Regions from separate parts of the Paenibacillus sp. NPDC058174 genome, predicted to be linked through region 2. Evidence: riboswitches for the same ligand, from Rfam matches in the RefSeq annotation. Region 2 holds a riboswitch; the other holds the start of a gene.
What was found. A riboswitch is a leader RNA that binds a small molecule or an ion and turns the genes downstream of it on or off. The one in region 2 is predicted to bind thiamine pyrophosphate.
Positions count from the first base shown of each region.

Region 1 (7,983 bases), on a different contig from region 2:
CATCAACACGCCTGCGACACCTAGCTCCATCGCCTGTACAACGTCAGCGGCTGAGCCCAGACCAGCGTCGACAATGATTGGCACCTTCGCTTCCTCTACAATAAGTCCGATATGATAGGGATTGAGAATGCCAAGTCCCGTGCCGATTGGCGCTGCCCCCGGCATAACCGCCGCAGCCCCGGCTTCCTCCAGCCTTTTGCACAGCACAGGGTCATCCGAGGTGTAAGGCAGCACGGTGAAGCCCTCTTTTACGAGTATTTCCGTCGCCTTCAGCGTCTCCAGCGGATCTGGCAGCAGCGTGCGCTCATTGGCGCTGATCTCCACCTTGATCCAATCGCTAAGTCCCGATGCCCGGGCAAGCCTTGCTATACGCACCGCTTCTTCAGCGGTACTCGCACCGGAAGTATTTGGCAAGTAACGGAAAGCTTCACCCTCTACGTGCTGAAGAATGGAATCATCCTCCGCAGAGGCCAGATTGACGCGGCGAATCGCAAACGTCAGCACCTCTGACCCGGAAGCTTTAATCGCCTCCTTTTGCACATAAGGATTGGGGAATAGCCCCGTGCCGATAAAAAACCGCGAATGCAGCTCATGTCCTCCAATTTGCCATGTATCCTTCTTCATGTGCTCAGCCCCCTCCGACAAAATGAACCAATTCGATCTTCATCATGGGCCGAACCTCAGCGGTCGCCCACTGCTCCTTCGTCAGCACAGTCCCATCAGCCTCTACGACAACCGGTCTGCCTTCCAGTCCGAAATGAATAACGACCTCTTCAATCGTGCGGGCTTCCAGCTCCTGCTTTTGTCCGTTGACTATCAGTTCCATTCCGTTATTCCCGTCCTTCCAGTTTGCTTAGAAAAGCCCGGCAAGTGCCGGCGACGTCTGCGCTGCCGACAATTTCGCTGACCGCGCAAATTCTTGTCGCTCCCGCGGCAATGACTTCGTCCACGTTGCTAAGCTTAATGCCGCCAATGGCAACGAACGGGATGCGAATCCGGCTTGCTACTTCTTGTACGTAAGCAACCGTCACTGGATCAACGACATCGACCTTTGTCTTCGTAGCAAACACCGGTCCGACGCCGATATAGTCGGCACCTTGCTCCTCTGCAACCAGCGCTTCTTCGATCGCATGGGTGGAGATGCCGATTATTTTATCCCCCACCAGCTTCCTAGCTTCCTGCAGCGACAAATCGTCCTGACCGAGATGAATGCCGTCAGCGTCTACCTCCAATGCGATATCAATGTAATCGTTGACGATGAATGTTACGCCATGCTTGCGAGTCAGCTCGCGAAGCGCCCGCGCTTTGCGCAGCACCTCTTCCCGGCTGCTGTCTTTATCACGCAATTGAATAATTTCCACACCGCCTGCAATGGCTTCCTCCATCACTTCCAGCAAAGCACGGCCCGGGTGAAACTGCTCTCCAGTAATGGCATATAAGCGAAAATCCTTCATACGTTCACGCTCCTCTATTCATTTATGAACCGATATAACGGGCATAGATCGACTTGGCGCGTACGATATCCTCTGTTCCTTGCACAAGAACGCGTCCGTCGGGAAACAGCACGAGGCGCTCTCCCTCTGGAAGCTCCGCCTTCAATAAATAAGCGTTCATCTCCACCTTAACTGCCGCAGGCTCCAGACGCTTGCGCCATTGCTCCAGCGAAAGCGGGCCTCGTCCGGATATTTGCACCGTGCTTCGTCCGCATAGCGATACGGTAGAATCCCGCTCGGTAATTTGCAGGGCAGGATATTGCTTCATCTGACAGCAGGCACACTGCTGGTTTGGCTCGCCAAGCTTCATTTCGAAATAGTGATTATTCCACACATCAAACGTCACGAGACTGTGTCTTCTTGCTTCATGCGCACCGACCAGAAACTTAAGCGCCTCGGCAGCCTGGTAGGAGGCGACAATGTCAACGACTGGCGATATGACGCCGATCGTATCGCAGGTTTGTCCGCTGCTTTCCCCTGAGGATAAAAAACAGCGCAAGCAAGGGGTCTGTCCTGGCACTAGAATAGCGCTCATCCCCCGCGAGCTAACCGCTCCTCCATAGGCAAAGGGAATGCCTTTGCGAAAGCAGGCGTCATTGAGCAGAAAACGGGTTTCAAAATTGTCAGTGCCGTCCAGCACCAGATCGATGCCGTCCAGCAATTCATCGATATTGTGGACGGTAACGTCCGCCACAATCGCTTCGATCCGCACCTCAGAATTGATGCGGCGAAGCTTCTTTTCAGCGGCAATCGCCTTCGGATAGCCTCGCTCAACATCCTCTTCATCGAAAAGCATCTGCCGCTGAAGATTGCTTTTTTCCACATAGTCCCGGTCTACGAAACGAACTCGCCCAACACCTGCTCTAACCATATGGTTGGCCAGCACCGTGCCGAGCGCGCCCATTCCAATAATAAGTACGGCGCTTTCGCTCAGCTCATGCTGTCCGCTCTCACCGATGGGGGCAAACAGCATTTGCCGGGAGTACCGTTCCGGGCGGCCCTGCTGCTCTTGCTCTTCTCGTTGTCCTTGATGCTCTTCCATGCGGTCTGCCTCCGTTCATCGTTTTTGCATGGAATCAACCATGGCTTTTGAACCTCTATAAATTGCGAAAGACATCTTTCGCCTCGTATGATTTTCGAATCTGTCCGCGTTCCTTCAGCCAGTCAATGACCGAATTCCACGATTGCTCGGATTGACTGCCAAACGGCTCGGAGCCGGCGTCCATCAAAGGAAGCAGTACAGCCAGGCTTTGCTTCTCAATGTCCGGATCAAGCGGGAAGTCCTTGCTTTGCTGATCCAGCAGCAGTCCCAGCGCTTCGTCCGGATGGCTCACTGTATAGGCTTGCCCTTTGGCTGCCGCTGCGATAAATTTCTTAATTGCGCCGCTTTTGCGCTCCAGCCCTTTCTCGCTTGCCGTCAGCACCAGCTCGTAATAGTCCGGCACACCGTAATCAGCGGGATTGAAGGAGACGAGCTCGATACCTTCTTTTTCTATCAGCAGCTTCTCGTGATTGATATAGCCGCCGATGATAGCATCTACCTTCTTCGTTGCCAGAGCCGGGATCAGATCCCAGCCAATATCGACATAACCAAGACTAGCAGGGTCGCCTCCGTCTGCTTCGACCATCGTATTGACCATCGCTTCATCCAGCGGAAGGGACGGATAGCCGATTTTACGTCCAGCCAGATCTTTAGGCGTCTTTACACCCGAGGCAGCTGGAACAAAAAGCTGATTTAGCGGATGACGGACGATCGCCGCAACCGATACGACCGGTATATCCTCCGAACGCGACACCGCTACTTGCATTTGATAGCTGAGCGCCAAATCGGCCTTGCCTGTTGCGACTAGCTTCAGGGCATCGCTCGTATCTGCCGGAGTCTGAAGCTTCACCTTCAAGCCTGCTTCAGCGAAATAGCCCTGCTGCTCTGCGGCGTATAAAAAAGTATGAACAGCATTCGGATACCAGTCCAGCAGCACCGTCAGTTCTTCAGTTTTGCCTTCTGCTGTCGGTTCTTTCCCTCCACTAGAGGGGGATGAGCAAGCCGCTGCTGTCAGCAGCAGCATTGCCGCTATGCCGACGGCAAACAGCCTTTGTAATCGTTGACGATATAACATGAATAATTTCCTCCCGTTGATTCTATCTCGTGCATTGAAATAACATTTAAGATTTAGTCGTTCCGCGATGACCGAGCATCGTCCGCTCAATTGTTTGGGCAGCTGCGAATAGTATGATTCCCATCAGCGACAGCAGCAGTACGCCGGCAAAAACATCGTCGCCCCGCAGCATATTCGCCGCTCGTTTCGTAAACATGCCAAGGCCTGATTCTCCGCCCAGCCATTCGCCGAGCGTTGCTCCGCCGACGCTGATTGCCGCTGCCATTTTCAAGCCGGTGAAAAACGAAGGCAGTGCAGACGGTATTTTCCACTTGATAAATAAATCCCTATTGCCCGCCCCCATCGTGCGCAACAGATCGCCTATCTCCTTATCCGCCGACCGAAAGCCGTCCGCTGTGTTCATAGCAATCGGGAAAAAGGTGAACAAAATAACGACTGCTATTTTGCTCCCAAGATCATAGCCGAACCACATCACCATGATTGGCGACAATGCGATGATCGGAATCGTCTGCGACGCTACGACCAGCGGATAGAGCGTTTTACGGGCCAACGCTGAGCTGTCGATCCAAATTGCGGACAAAATGCCGCAAACGATAGAGAATGCCAGACCAAGAAGCGCTTCCCCCAGCGTAACGAAGAAATGCTTGCCCAATACGCCGGCATTGTCGAAGATCGACTGCAGAACGGCCGAAAGCTTTGGAAAAATATAATGCGGTATCGCGAACAGGTTCGTCGCTGCCTCCCAGCACGCCGCTAGCAGAAGGATGAACAGCAGCACTGGCAGTTTCGCTTTCAAGCTGCTTTTCATATAGAAGCTCCCTCCTGTAACCGGACACTTCGGCTTGAACCGGTACCGGTATTATCAGCAGGTTCTATCCCCGTGTCGGCGGCAGGTTTCAGACGGCCGAACTGCTCCATCAGCTCTCTCTTCAACGCGACGAACCGGGCGTCCAGCACCGTTTCGTAAGTGCGCGGCCGAGGCAGTTCAATCGTGATCGATTGAAGCTGCGTGATCGGTCTTCTTGCGGCAACCAGCACCCTGTCCGACAGCAGCAGCGCCTCATCGATATCATGTGTTATGAACAGAATCGTCTTTTTTCGCTTCTCCCACGCCTGAAGGAGCCATTGCTGCATTCCGGTGCGCGTCATTGCATCCAGAGCGCTGAACGGTTCATCCAGCAGCAGCAAATCGCCTCCGCCAAGCAAAGAACGAAGGAAAGATACCCGCTGGCGCATTCCGCCAGACAGCTCATGGGGATACTTCAGCTCCGTTCCTTCCAGGCCCAGCTCAGGCAGCAGCTCCAGCACCCGCTGACGCGCATCACGCTTGGAGACACCTTGCAGCTCCAGCCCGATTGCGGCATTATCCTGCACCGTGCGCCATGGCATAAGGCAATCGCGCTGCGGCATATAGCCGACAGCATTGGATTTTGCTGTCGGTGTGTCGCCACTCACTGTGATCACGCCTGAGTCTGGTACGAGCAGTCTGGCGAGCAGCCGGAACAGCGTCGTCTTGCCCATGCCGCTAGAAGCTACGATGCTGACAAACTCGCCTTTGTTGACCGTAAAGCTCAAGTCGCGAAACAGCGGCTCCTCACCGGGAAAGCCATAACACAAGCCTTGAACGGACAACGCATTGCCATGCGGGTCTTTTATCTCTGTAAGCGGCTTGCTCACACCGGCCACTCTTCCAGGCGGTACGCCATATCCCAAAACATATATTCCAGCTTGGATGCGATTAGAAAATGCCGCTCCAGCTTGGCAAGCTCGGACTCATTCAGCCCCTCAGCCAATTGATCCATCACGCCGATGCACCAATCGGTCAATTCGCTGAACTCAGCCGAACTGTACATTCGTATCCATTCACCATATAGCGGATGCTCCAGCGCTGCCGGATCTTGTGCAAACAGTACGCCGATCTCCCGGTAACTCCACATGCATGGCAGTACGGCCGCCGTCACTTCGGCAAGCGTTCCTTGCGCTGCAACATCCAGCAAATATTTCGTATAGGCAACCGTCGTTGGAGCAGGCTCCGTCGACTCCAATTGCTCCCGCGTTACGCCGAGTTTTTCAGCATACAACCGGTGTAGCCCCATCTCCACATTAAGCGTCGAGTCGCAAAGCGATGAGAACTTGCCCATCATCTCGAGATCGCCGGCCTTGATGCTACCGTAAGCAAACATTTTGGCATAGTCGATCAGATAGACATAATCTTGCATGAGGTAATATTTAAAGCGTTCCTGATCGAGCGTTCCCGCCTTAAGCTCCGCCAAAAACGGATGCCGGTGGCTTTGCTCCCAAATGTCCTTAGAGCCCTCATACAACCTGTCGCTGAATCGTTCTTTCACATGCATTTTTACCATTTTTCATCTGCACTCCTTTGCTTAGTAACCGTCGGTAACGTAAGCTAAGGCGCTCGAAACACAACAAAAAGCCATTCGAGAATAGACGAATGGCTTACAATTCGAAATGTTCTCTACGCCAGCATTACCTGGTTCAGATTAACGGTCAGGCAAACAAGTTGCCTATCTCAGCCGGACTTCATCCAGCACCCGCACTTCATATGCGATTTATCACCAATACTATAACTGATCAATCTCTATTAGGCAATACGAGCAAATTCAGATCAGGAGCTGCTGAGCAGCAAGCTGCCGAATCGGGTTTGATAGCTTTTTTCTTTATTCTGGTAATTTTTTTATTTATTACGTAGTCAATCTACCTTATTACCCATCCAATTAATGGATAATGAGCCATTAACGTCGAAAAGTTCACTATAGCGGAATTTGATTTCCGTATAGGGAAGAAAGTTCACTTAAAACCGTAAAAACCTGCATTTTGCTCGATTCCGGCCAGTAATTAAAGAAAAAAGTTCAGTTAATAGCGAAGTTAGTTCCCAAGCCCTCATCGCTGCTAGCTGCCAAATCGGTTCGGTAAATTTTTTCTTTATTACGTAATCAATCTACCTTAATTCCCGCTCAATTACACGATAACGAGCCGTTAACGTCGAAAAGTTCACTGCAGCGGAATTTGATTTCCATATAGAGAAAAAAGTTCACTTAAAACCGCAGAAACCTGCATTTTGCTCGATTCCGGCCAGTAATTAAAGAAAAAAGTTCAGTTAAATAGCGAAGTTAGTTTAAAAGAATCCGAACAAGAGAAGCCGTGGCATTAGCAGTAGGTTGAGCATCCGTGCTGCTCCTTCCAAACTTACTGCACCGTGAAAAACAGCTGCAGCCATCATCCACTTTTCTCTAAAGTTCATCCGTCTCAAAAACTTAAAAACTAACCAAGTCCTCGGCTATCCGCCCTCGAATCTGCCTTCCTTTTTCCGTGCCCCCAGTCAGCCGCATCAACACGTTCATACGTTCCAGCGACCGGAGCGCCTCCGTTCTCAGGGCATGGCTCAGCTCGCCCATAATCTTAATCCCGCCCAGCGCCGAAGCTACGATTACGCGATCGTTCAGCAGCAGAAGCTCCGCGTTGCTCATCCGGTCCAGCTTTGGTCCCTCCAGCAGCTTTTTCACAAAAGCTTCATCGCTTCGATGCGCCGGGACATACAGCATGTCCCAGTCCCTCTCGATCAGCAAATGCGGAAATATCGCCGTCATATCTGCGTTATCTCCCCCCGCCCCGCCCTCTTGCTGCTGAACAAACGTCTCCAATGCCCGAAGCGCTGCCAGACTTTCCTTCGTGCCAAACGGAGCGGTCTCGTCGTCCGCCATATAATAAACTGACTGAGTGAAATGTTCTCTAAAACGAGGGTGCGAGGTTCGGGCCTGCAGCCCTTCAATAGGATCGTCATAGTAATACCCGCAGCGATCAAATGACGGGTCTGCCCAGTAGCCTTTTTTCAGCTTTTGCGCAATGATCCGTTCCGCTTGGCGCAAGCATTCCTCCTCGCTCCTGAACCTCTTATCCAGCATTCTGCCGTTCGTGTTGATCCGTCCAAAATGAACGGTATACACCGGGCCGTTGCACGAAATGCGCCAAAATTTATTCGACCGCCCGCTTTGAAATATAAATGCGCGTTTCATTGCAGCCTCCCCCTGACAGCCCTATCTATCTGCGTAAAAAAAGGCCATCCCCTCAGCTTGCCGGGAACAGCCCTTCGCTTGTTTAGTTCGAATCCTTCTTGGCGCTTGCAGGAGCGCCTTCGCCGCCTTCATCCGCCTTCTTGCCGGCTGCGCCAGGCTTGGCATTTTTGCTGAACACGCGCTTCGCGCTTTTCGCTTTTGCTGCTTTATCCCAACGGCTCCAGCCTTTTTTACCCGTTCCTTGCCCGATGCCGCTTTTCTTTTTTCCTTTGGTCAATCGTTACAGCTCCTCGTCTATCGCAATCTACTAAGGAGTATTGTACCAATAGGTGGCGAACA
Region 1 is NZ_JBHVUY010000005.1:285,711-293,693, reverse strand. Features, by position in the region: gene ACFVVF_RS23215 (thiazole synthase) at 1-624, opposite strand, end outside; gene thiS (sulfur carrier protein ThiS) at 629-826, opposite strand; gene thiE (thiamine phosphate synthase) at 831-1,454, opposite strand; gene ACFVVF_RS23200 (thiazole biosynthesis adenylyltransferase ThiF) at 1,477-2,535, opposite strand; gene ACFVVF_RS23195 (ABC transporter substrate-binding protein) at 2,591-3,610, opposite strand; gene ACFVVF_RS23190 (ABC transporter permease) at 3,657-4,418, opposite strand; gene ACFVVF_RS23185 (ABC transporter ATP-binding protein) at 4,415-5,287, opposite strand; gene tenA (thiaminase II) at 5,284-5,973, opposite strand; TPP riboswitch at 6,067-6,176, opposite strand; gene ACFVVF_RS23175 (WGR domain-containing protein) at 6,886-7,644, opposite strand; gene ACFVVF_RS23170 (DUF3934 family protein) at 7,727-7,921, opposite strand.
Region 1: it holds a riboswitch for thiamine pyrophosphate, as region 2 does, so the genes downstream of both, tenA (thiaminase II) here and thiC (phosphomethylpyrimidine synthase ThiC) in region 2, are expected to answer to the same signal.

Region 2 (7,983 bases):
AACCAATTCATCGTTCATTTTTAATACCAATTCTTTCTTCAAATGAAGTTAATCTGTGACATGCCGAAAATCGCCGTCTGCAACTATGGTGATGTACCCATACTTGCAGACGGCGTTTTTTTCCTGACATCTGACAAATCTATGAATCTCTTAAATGTGTCCAAACCTTTTCATTCTCACTTTCATAGATTGAAGCATAAATAAAAAGGAGTTGATATTATGGTGCGTATCCTTGATAAAGCAGCCGTCCAGCTGCTTAGCCGCTTCAATCCGGCCAAATCGTTTACGATCCGTCGTGCCCCGCAGAAATCTGGTATTGCAGCGATCCGAATACGGATTCCTGTAAATGCTCAGCCGAACCTGGTAGATTTGGTGGTATCCGTTGGTGTGAAAGGTGTCACAGGCATTGGACAAATTCGTTTTAGAGTCTTTCGCGGTAATACAGAAATTTTCAATACACAACAAGGTATCGAATCTACGGGTTCAGAGCAGAATTATGTTGTTACCTTTCAAGCGGAAGATCGAAATGTTAGAGCAGGTACTCATTCTTATACGGTCACAGCAGAAAATCGTACTGCAAATACTAGAGTAGATGTAGTAGGACCAATTTCATTTAGTGGGCTGGCTGTTAAAACGAGAAACTAACAGAATCTCCCAACATTGACGGTACGCGACTTTCCATCCCTCGTCGAAACCATGGAGCAGTTTGCCAGAGGCAACTGCTCCGCAACTGATCATTCTACAAAATTGCTTTTCTCAATATATTTTCATAAATATCTCCGTAAGATTTACTCGAAGGCGTTGGTGTAGCTTGAATAACTGAAACGAAATTTTTGTCTGGAATTACAGTTACCTCCTGTCCTCCAAACCCTCGACATCTATATCCATTAGGAAAAAGCCACCATAGAAAACCATATGCATCATCATCACTTGATGATGAGCCAAACGAAGCATTAGTATGCGACGAGTTAACAGCTTGCTTTACATAATCCACAGAAACAATCTGGCTTTCATTGTACTTTCCATTATCAAGAAACAACATCCCTAGTTTGGCAAGATCCCTTGCAGATAAATCGGAATCCTCCTCACCCTTCATGACTGTATAGGAAAAGCCGCAAGGACTTTGAGGCCATCTGCCGCTTGAAATATGGAGAGGCTGATACAAAAATTCATTTGTAATGTCATAAGCAGTACTTCCACAAGCTCTGCCAATCACTGCAGATAAAAGCATGACGTCCCATTCCTTGTACTGAAATTGCATGCCGGGTACGCTATTCATATGGATATCCGCAATATGCGATATCCAATCATTCGTTCTCATCATTTGAACGATCATCGGACAATGATAATGAATTCCGCCATTCCAATAAATACCGGACGACATAGTAAGTAAATGGCGAATCGTAATGAGCTTGTGGTATGGATGAATATTCAGCTCGAATTCCTGCAAATAGTTTCCAATTGGTTCATCCAAGCTTTTGATTATTCCCTTGTCGAGGCATATTCCTGTCGTGATCGAAAGAATGCTTTTCCATATGGATTTAATATTGTTTCTGCTATTCTCGTTATACTTATTATAATATCGTTCAAAAACAATCTTTCCGTTTTTCACAATCAAAACGCTGTTTACAAGACGATATCGCTTTTGCCTGATATAATCATCTACTTGACTTATAATGCTGCTGTCCAATCCTTCTTTTTCAGGAGTAGAAATCATCCATTCATAGCTCATATATGCACCCGCTTCAGATATTTCCCTATAATCGAATTCTTGTCTGACGTTAACTCCTCCGGAGTGCCTCGTGCAATCACATATCCTCCGTCGCTGCCGCCGCCAGGGCCCATTTCGATAATGAAATCGCAGTTTGCCAAAACAGCTGGATCATGCTCCGTAACGATTATCGTATTCCCGGCATCAACAAGCTGCTGCATCAACCCAATCAGGCGGTCAGTATCGTATAAGGAAAGTCCTGTTGTCGGTTCATCTAGAATATAGACATTGCCGCTTCCAGTTTGTTTGCAAAGTTCTTTTGCAAGCTTGATACGTTGAGCTTCGCCGCCTGAAATCGTCGGAGTCTTTTGCCCAAGCGTAATATAGCCCAAACCAACACGTATAAGGGTGGCAAGAATGGAAGATATCGATTTGTCATAGCCTTCAGATTCTATTCGCCCGAAAAATTCCGCGGCTTCCGTTACACTCATAGCCATGATGTCCTTGATGTTTTTCCCATCGACCGTCACGCCTAATGCCTCTTCAACATAGCCTGTTCCACTGCACGAATCACATTCCACTTCGATCGAGTTTCCGAATCCGATATAATAGTTCTTGAAACCTTCCCCTTTGCAGGCTCTGCATCCACCTTCGGAATTTACTGTGAACATCCCGGGTCCATAGCCGTTCTCGATCGCTTCGGGCTTTTTGGCAAACATCACGCGGACACGATCCGTAATGCCTGTGTAAGTGGCCGGACAAGAAGTTTTACTTCTTCCGATTGGCTTTTGATCGACTACGATACACCTTTTGATAAGTTCAGTTCCAGTTACGAATGCTTCATCAATTATCGTTGAAATGTCATCGTCCTCAACTTCATGCACGAGTTTGTTCCTCATTAATTGCTTCAGCTTAGGTACCAATGTATCGTGAATCAAGCTGGATTTCCCGCTGCCTGAAACTCCTGCAACCCCCACCATTAATCCAAGGGGTATCGAGACGGAAACATCACGCAAATTATGCAGATTCGCATGCTCGATTGTCAGCAGTTTCTGATTATCAACCGGTTTATAGTTGTTTTTGAATCTAACTATGTTTGCACCAGCGAGATAGGGTGCAGTTCTAGAGGTATTACATAACTTAAACTCCTGTAGACTGCCTTGGAATATCCGCTCGCCTCCGTAAATACCGGCATCGGGACCAAGATCTATAATATAATCAGCGGCAAGCATAAAGTTTTCGTCATGCTCCACTGCCACAACTGTGTTTCCGCGTTTGACAAGGTTTTGTATGATGCTGATCAGCGATTCTTTTTCCGCCTCATGAAGCCCAATTGTCGGCTCGTCAAAAATAAATATGATCGAATCCATTTCTGCGATTATAAACGATGCGAGGAAAAGCCGCTGTATTTCGCCGCCTGACAGAGTAGGCACTTGACGAGAAAGAGCGAGATGGTGCAGACCGACATCTATCATGCACCGCAGCTTTATGATGATCTCGCCAATGAGATTTTTACCTGGCAATGCGTCTCTATGATTAATGAAAAAGTCCAATAGTTCATTTATATACATATTCTCAAGATCTGTAATCGTTTTGCCTGAGAGCGTAGTATGAATGGCTTGTGCGCCAAGACCTGAGCCTTTGCATTTGGGACATGTTACGTGAGCCGCTTTGATCCCCCATAAGTCTATTTCTTTATCGAAACTATTGTGCCGGATATGCTTGCTTGTCACATGCTTCTGCATATCATGAAAAAACACCACAGCTCCGACAAACCCGCTTTTGCGGCATCCATATTTAAACAATAGCAATGATTCGTCCGATAATGTGCCGATTGAATCATTCACGTCTATTTCATGCAGTTCGCAAAACTTTTTAAAATTCGCTTTATGGAATCTATGCTTCATCAGAAAACCATTAAATATATTTTTGATTGCGAGATCCGGCTTAATAATGGCATCCTCATCAATTTCATGGTATCGGCCGGTCCCTAAGCATTTCACACACATTCCTTTAGGCGAATTTTTCTGGAAATATTCCATAGAAAGCGGCAATCCATCGTCGTGCATAGGTTCGCGATATCCGTATGCGGAAAATAAAATCGCCAATAAATTCCCGACCTTCGATCGCGTGCCTACTGTGCTTCTCGGGTTGGATTGGCGGATAATCCGCTGTTCAACCGCAACAGTAGGAGACAAACCGGAAATCATGTCAAACTTAGGGTTCGTATCAAACATATACGGTTCCCCTGAGAATTGGAGATACCTTCGCTTACCTTCTTCATATAAAGTATCGAAGGCCAAGCTTGATTTGCCGCTTCCCGAGACACCGGTAATTACAGTGAGTTTATTACGCGGAATTCGTACTTCGATGTCTTTCAGGTTGTGTATCCTAGCCCCTTTTATTTCAATAAATTCATTCATGTTTCCCTCCGCACGGTAAATAGAATTTATAAATAAAAACAACTCATCATGTACATAGTGACTCTAGTTAATAGTAGTTTAGCGCACATATGTTCTCTTGTAAATGTTTCCATAATTCACAAATCTATTTAACCTATGAAGTTGATGAAATGCAAAAGACATCACCGCAGATAAGTGGGGTGATGTCTTTCTTGTGACTCAATTATTTAAATCTCAGCGGCCTGTTCCAACAGACGAAGCTTCAGCTTACAATTTGACTGGGTAAATTATCGATTATTTTCTTGATAAATGTTGCTGCCCATGAACTCATTCGATTTTTCCTTTAGCCCCTGCTCAATAGCTTGCTGCTCTTCAAGCCCATGCTGCTTCGCATAATCGCGTATGTCCTGCGTGATCCTCATACTACAAAATTTAGGCCCGCACATGGAACAAAAATGAGCTGTTTTTGCCCCTTCTGCCGGAAGGGTCTCATCATGATATTCCAGGGCTCTCTCTGGATCTAATGATAAATGAAACTGATCTCTCCAGCGGAATTCAAAACGCGCTTGGGATAAAGCATTATCCCGCTCTTGTGCCCCTAGGTGACCCTTGGCTAAATCTGCCGCATGAGCGGCAATTTTGTACGCTATGACCCCTTCCCGAACATCATTTTTATTGGGCAAGCCAAGATGCTCTTTAGGCGTAACATAGCAAAGCATAGCGGTTCCGAACCATCCGATCATTGCTGCACCAATCGCTGAAGTAATATGGTCATAACCGGGAGCAATGTCCGTAGTAAGCGGTCCCAGTGTATAAAAAGGGGCTTCCTGACAAACTTCCATCTGTCGGTCTACATTTTCTTTAATCATATGCATAGGAACATGGCCTGGTCCTTCAATCATGACCTGCACGTCATGCTTCCAAGCTATTTGAGTAAGTTCGCCTAACGTGTCTAGTTCGGCAAACTGTGCTTCATCATTAGCATCTGCAATGGAACCCGGACGCAGCCCGTCTCCCAGAGAAAATGCGATATCATACGTTTTCATAATTTCACAGATTTCTTCGAAATGAGTGTAAAGAAAATTTTCCTGGTGATGAGCAAGACACCATGCAGCCATAATAGAGCCGCCACGAGACACAATACCTGTCACACGTTTCGCAGTCAGATGAATATAGCGTAATCGGACTCCGGCGTGAATCGTAAAGTAATCGACTCCCTGCTCAGCTTGTTCTATAAGCGTATCGCGATAAATCTCCCAACTCAATCTCTCTGCTTTGCCGCCTACCTTCTCCAGTGCTTGGTACAAAGGAACAGTACCTATTGGTACAGGAGAATTGCGGATGATCCATTCCCGTGTGGAATGAATGTTTTTACCCGTGGAGAGATCCATAATGGTATCCGCCCCCCACCGCGTTGCCCATCTCATCTTTTCAACTTCTTCGTCAATAGATGATGCTACAGCAGAGTTTCCAATATTGGCATTGATTTTCACTAAGAAATTTCGCCCGATGATCATCGGTTCACTTTCCGGATGATTGATGTTGGATGGGATTATCGCTCGCCCGGCAGCCACCTCATTACGCACAAATTCTGGAGCGACATTTTCCCTTATCGCTATGTACTCCATTTCAGGGGTTATGATTCCTTTTCTTGCATAATGCATTTGAGTGACATTCGCTCCGGCTGCAGCTCGCAATGGACGGCGGTTCATTCCAGGGAACAGATCTGCTTGATTGACGAGCTCCTCTGCTCGATGGCCATTATCTTCCGCTTGGACGGTTCTGCCCGAATATGGTTCGACATCGTTGCGTTCCCGTATCCAATCTAGCCGATTCGGCGGGAGACCCTTATGGATATCCGTTTGCACCTGTGCGTCTGTGTATGGACCACTGCTGTCATAGACTCTCACAGGTGAATTTTGTTGTTCGTTATCGCCACTGCCAGTTGGGCTTAATACAATCTCACGCATCGGAACATGAATATCCGGTCGTGAACCTTGAATATAAACCTTTTTGCTGCCGGGAAAAGAAGATAGATCAGGAATGATTTTATTGCTGTTGGACTCGCTTGCCATTTCATTGCCTCCTTAGAAAATCAATGTGTGCAAGCGGAGACGCCTCTTATACATACAAAAAAGACCGCAACGAAAAGAAGCGGTCTTTGTATACACAAAGGCTTGAACGTTTCCTCCGCTGGCATTACCCAGATCAGGTTTTACGGTCGACAGCATTATCAGCTATCCTCTCAGCCTGGTTAACCCAAGCTCCCGTGTATTCGATTGGTCAACTAAATCTTATACACTTTCGCAGCATAAATCAACCCTTAATTCTTTGCTTTCCATTTGAATAAACAATGAGCCGGCCTAGAACGGTTCGATCCTCTCCTTAATACGATGATAATAGTTCTATCATTAGGAGGTTTATTAACAATGGTTAGAAGAAGAGCGACAATTAACAAAAAGGCTGCACCTTGTTACAAGGTCCAACGGCATGTTCATGAGTTCCAGGGCAGCACTCAGCTTGCTGAAGAAGGAAATGATCGTCATAACCACCGATTCGCAGGAGTTACTGGTCAAGCGATACCGCGAGGAAATAGCCATGTCCATGAAATTGATTTGGCCAACACAGATTTCCTTAATCACTTTCATAAATTGAAAAAAATAACGACGGGTCCTGCTATCCGAGTCGGGAGAGGCAAGCATGTTCATTTTGTAAAAGGCCAGACGACCTTTAACGATGGCCATGTCCATCAATTTAAATTCTCGACTTTAATTCAAGCGCCGTTGATTAAATGATATAGAATTGTTCCACACTCATACTTTACTATTGTAAAAATAAGAAGGCATGCGCCGATCCAATAAGGGAACGATGCATGCTTTCTTATTTTTCATACTATCAATTCTATCTAATTAAAATAGATAGCGAAGCCTTAGCTGATCGAGTCATCAGCTAAGGCAGGAGGTTAATTAAATCATTGCTTCCTCTTCAATTTCCTCACAATCGTAGTAGCCATCAATTATGCGATCAATGTACAATCCCGGATTATTTAGAAAACTTTCCCAAGTCATATCATGCAAGAGATAAATCCACTCATGTTCTATATCAACACTTACAAATAAGTTAATGTGTGGACACCAGGTTATCATACCAAAGGCCTCGAAATTATCAACTTCTAACAATAGGTTATATAGTTTAAAATCGTGATATTCGAAGTACACTACGTCAGAAAGATCTCCAAGAACCAGATAGTTAGAATAATTTTCAGATTCATATTCTAGTCGCTTATTGTTTATTTTTAAAACCTCAATGACTTCCAAAGGTACGCCACCATCAATAAGTTCTTCAGTCCGCTTATTAATATCGTGATATTCATGAGGTTCAAATAGTTTGATATATGAAGCTATTTCGGATGTATCTTGTATCCTAGCATAATTATATGCACGACATCCTTCTCTACAGACCAATGAGGTGTCAGCACCTTTATTAATTAAATATTTTACCGTTTCGAACTGTTTACCTATAACTGCAGCTATAAGAGGCGTAGCGCCACTAGTAAATATATTGTCCTCACTATAGAAGTTAATATCTACACCTAGGTTAATTAGATTTTTTAAAAATTCAATCTTACCTTCATAAGCGCAATGAATTAAAGCTCCCCCTCCTATTGCACTCAAATCAATACCTAAATCAATAAGAGTATAGGCACCTTGCATATTTTCAAAAGCTAGTGCACGACTTAGGGCAGAATGACCGACATGATTAATAGCGTTGAGATCAGCCCCTTTGGAGAGCAAGTACTCGAACATATTGCGATCTCCTCTTGCTGCATCTACCATTACATCAGTTGGGAGCGCTGCTCCAAATTCAATT
Region 2 is NZ_JBHVUY010000001.1:689,059-697,041, reverse strand. Features, by position in the region: gene ACFVVF_RS03145 (exosporium protein C) at 220-645, shown strand; gene ACFVVF_RS03140 (serine hydrolase domain-containing protein) at 740-1,732, opposite strand; gene ACFVVF_RS03135 (excinuclease ABC subunit UvrA) at 1,729-4,134, opposite strand; gene thiC (phosphomethylpyrimidine synthase ThiC) at 4,401-6,188, opposite strand; TPP riboswitch at 6,282-6,394, opposite strand; gene ACFVVF_RS03125 (YmaF family protein) at 6,543-6,908, shown strand; gene ACFVVF_RS03120 (ankyrin repeat domain-containing protein) at 7,080-7,983, opposite strand, start outside.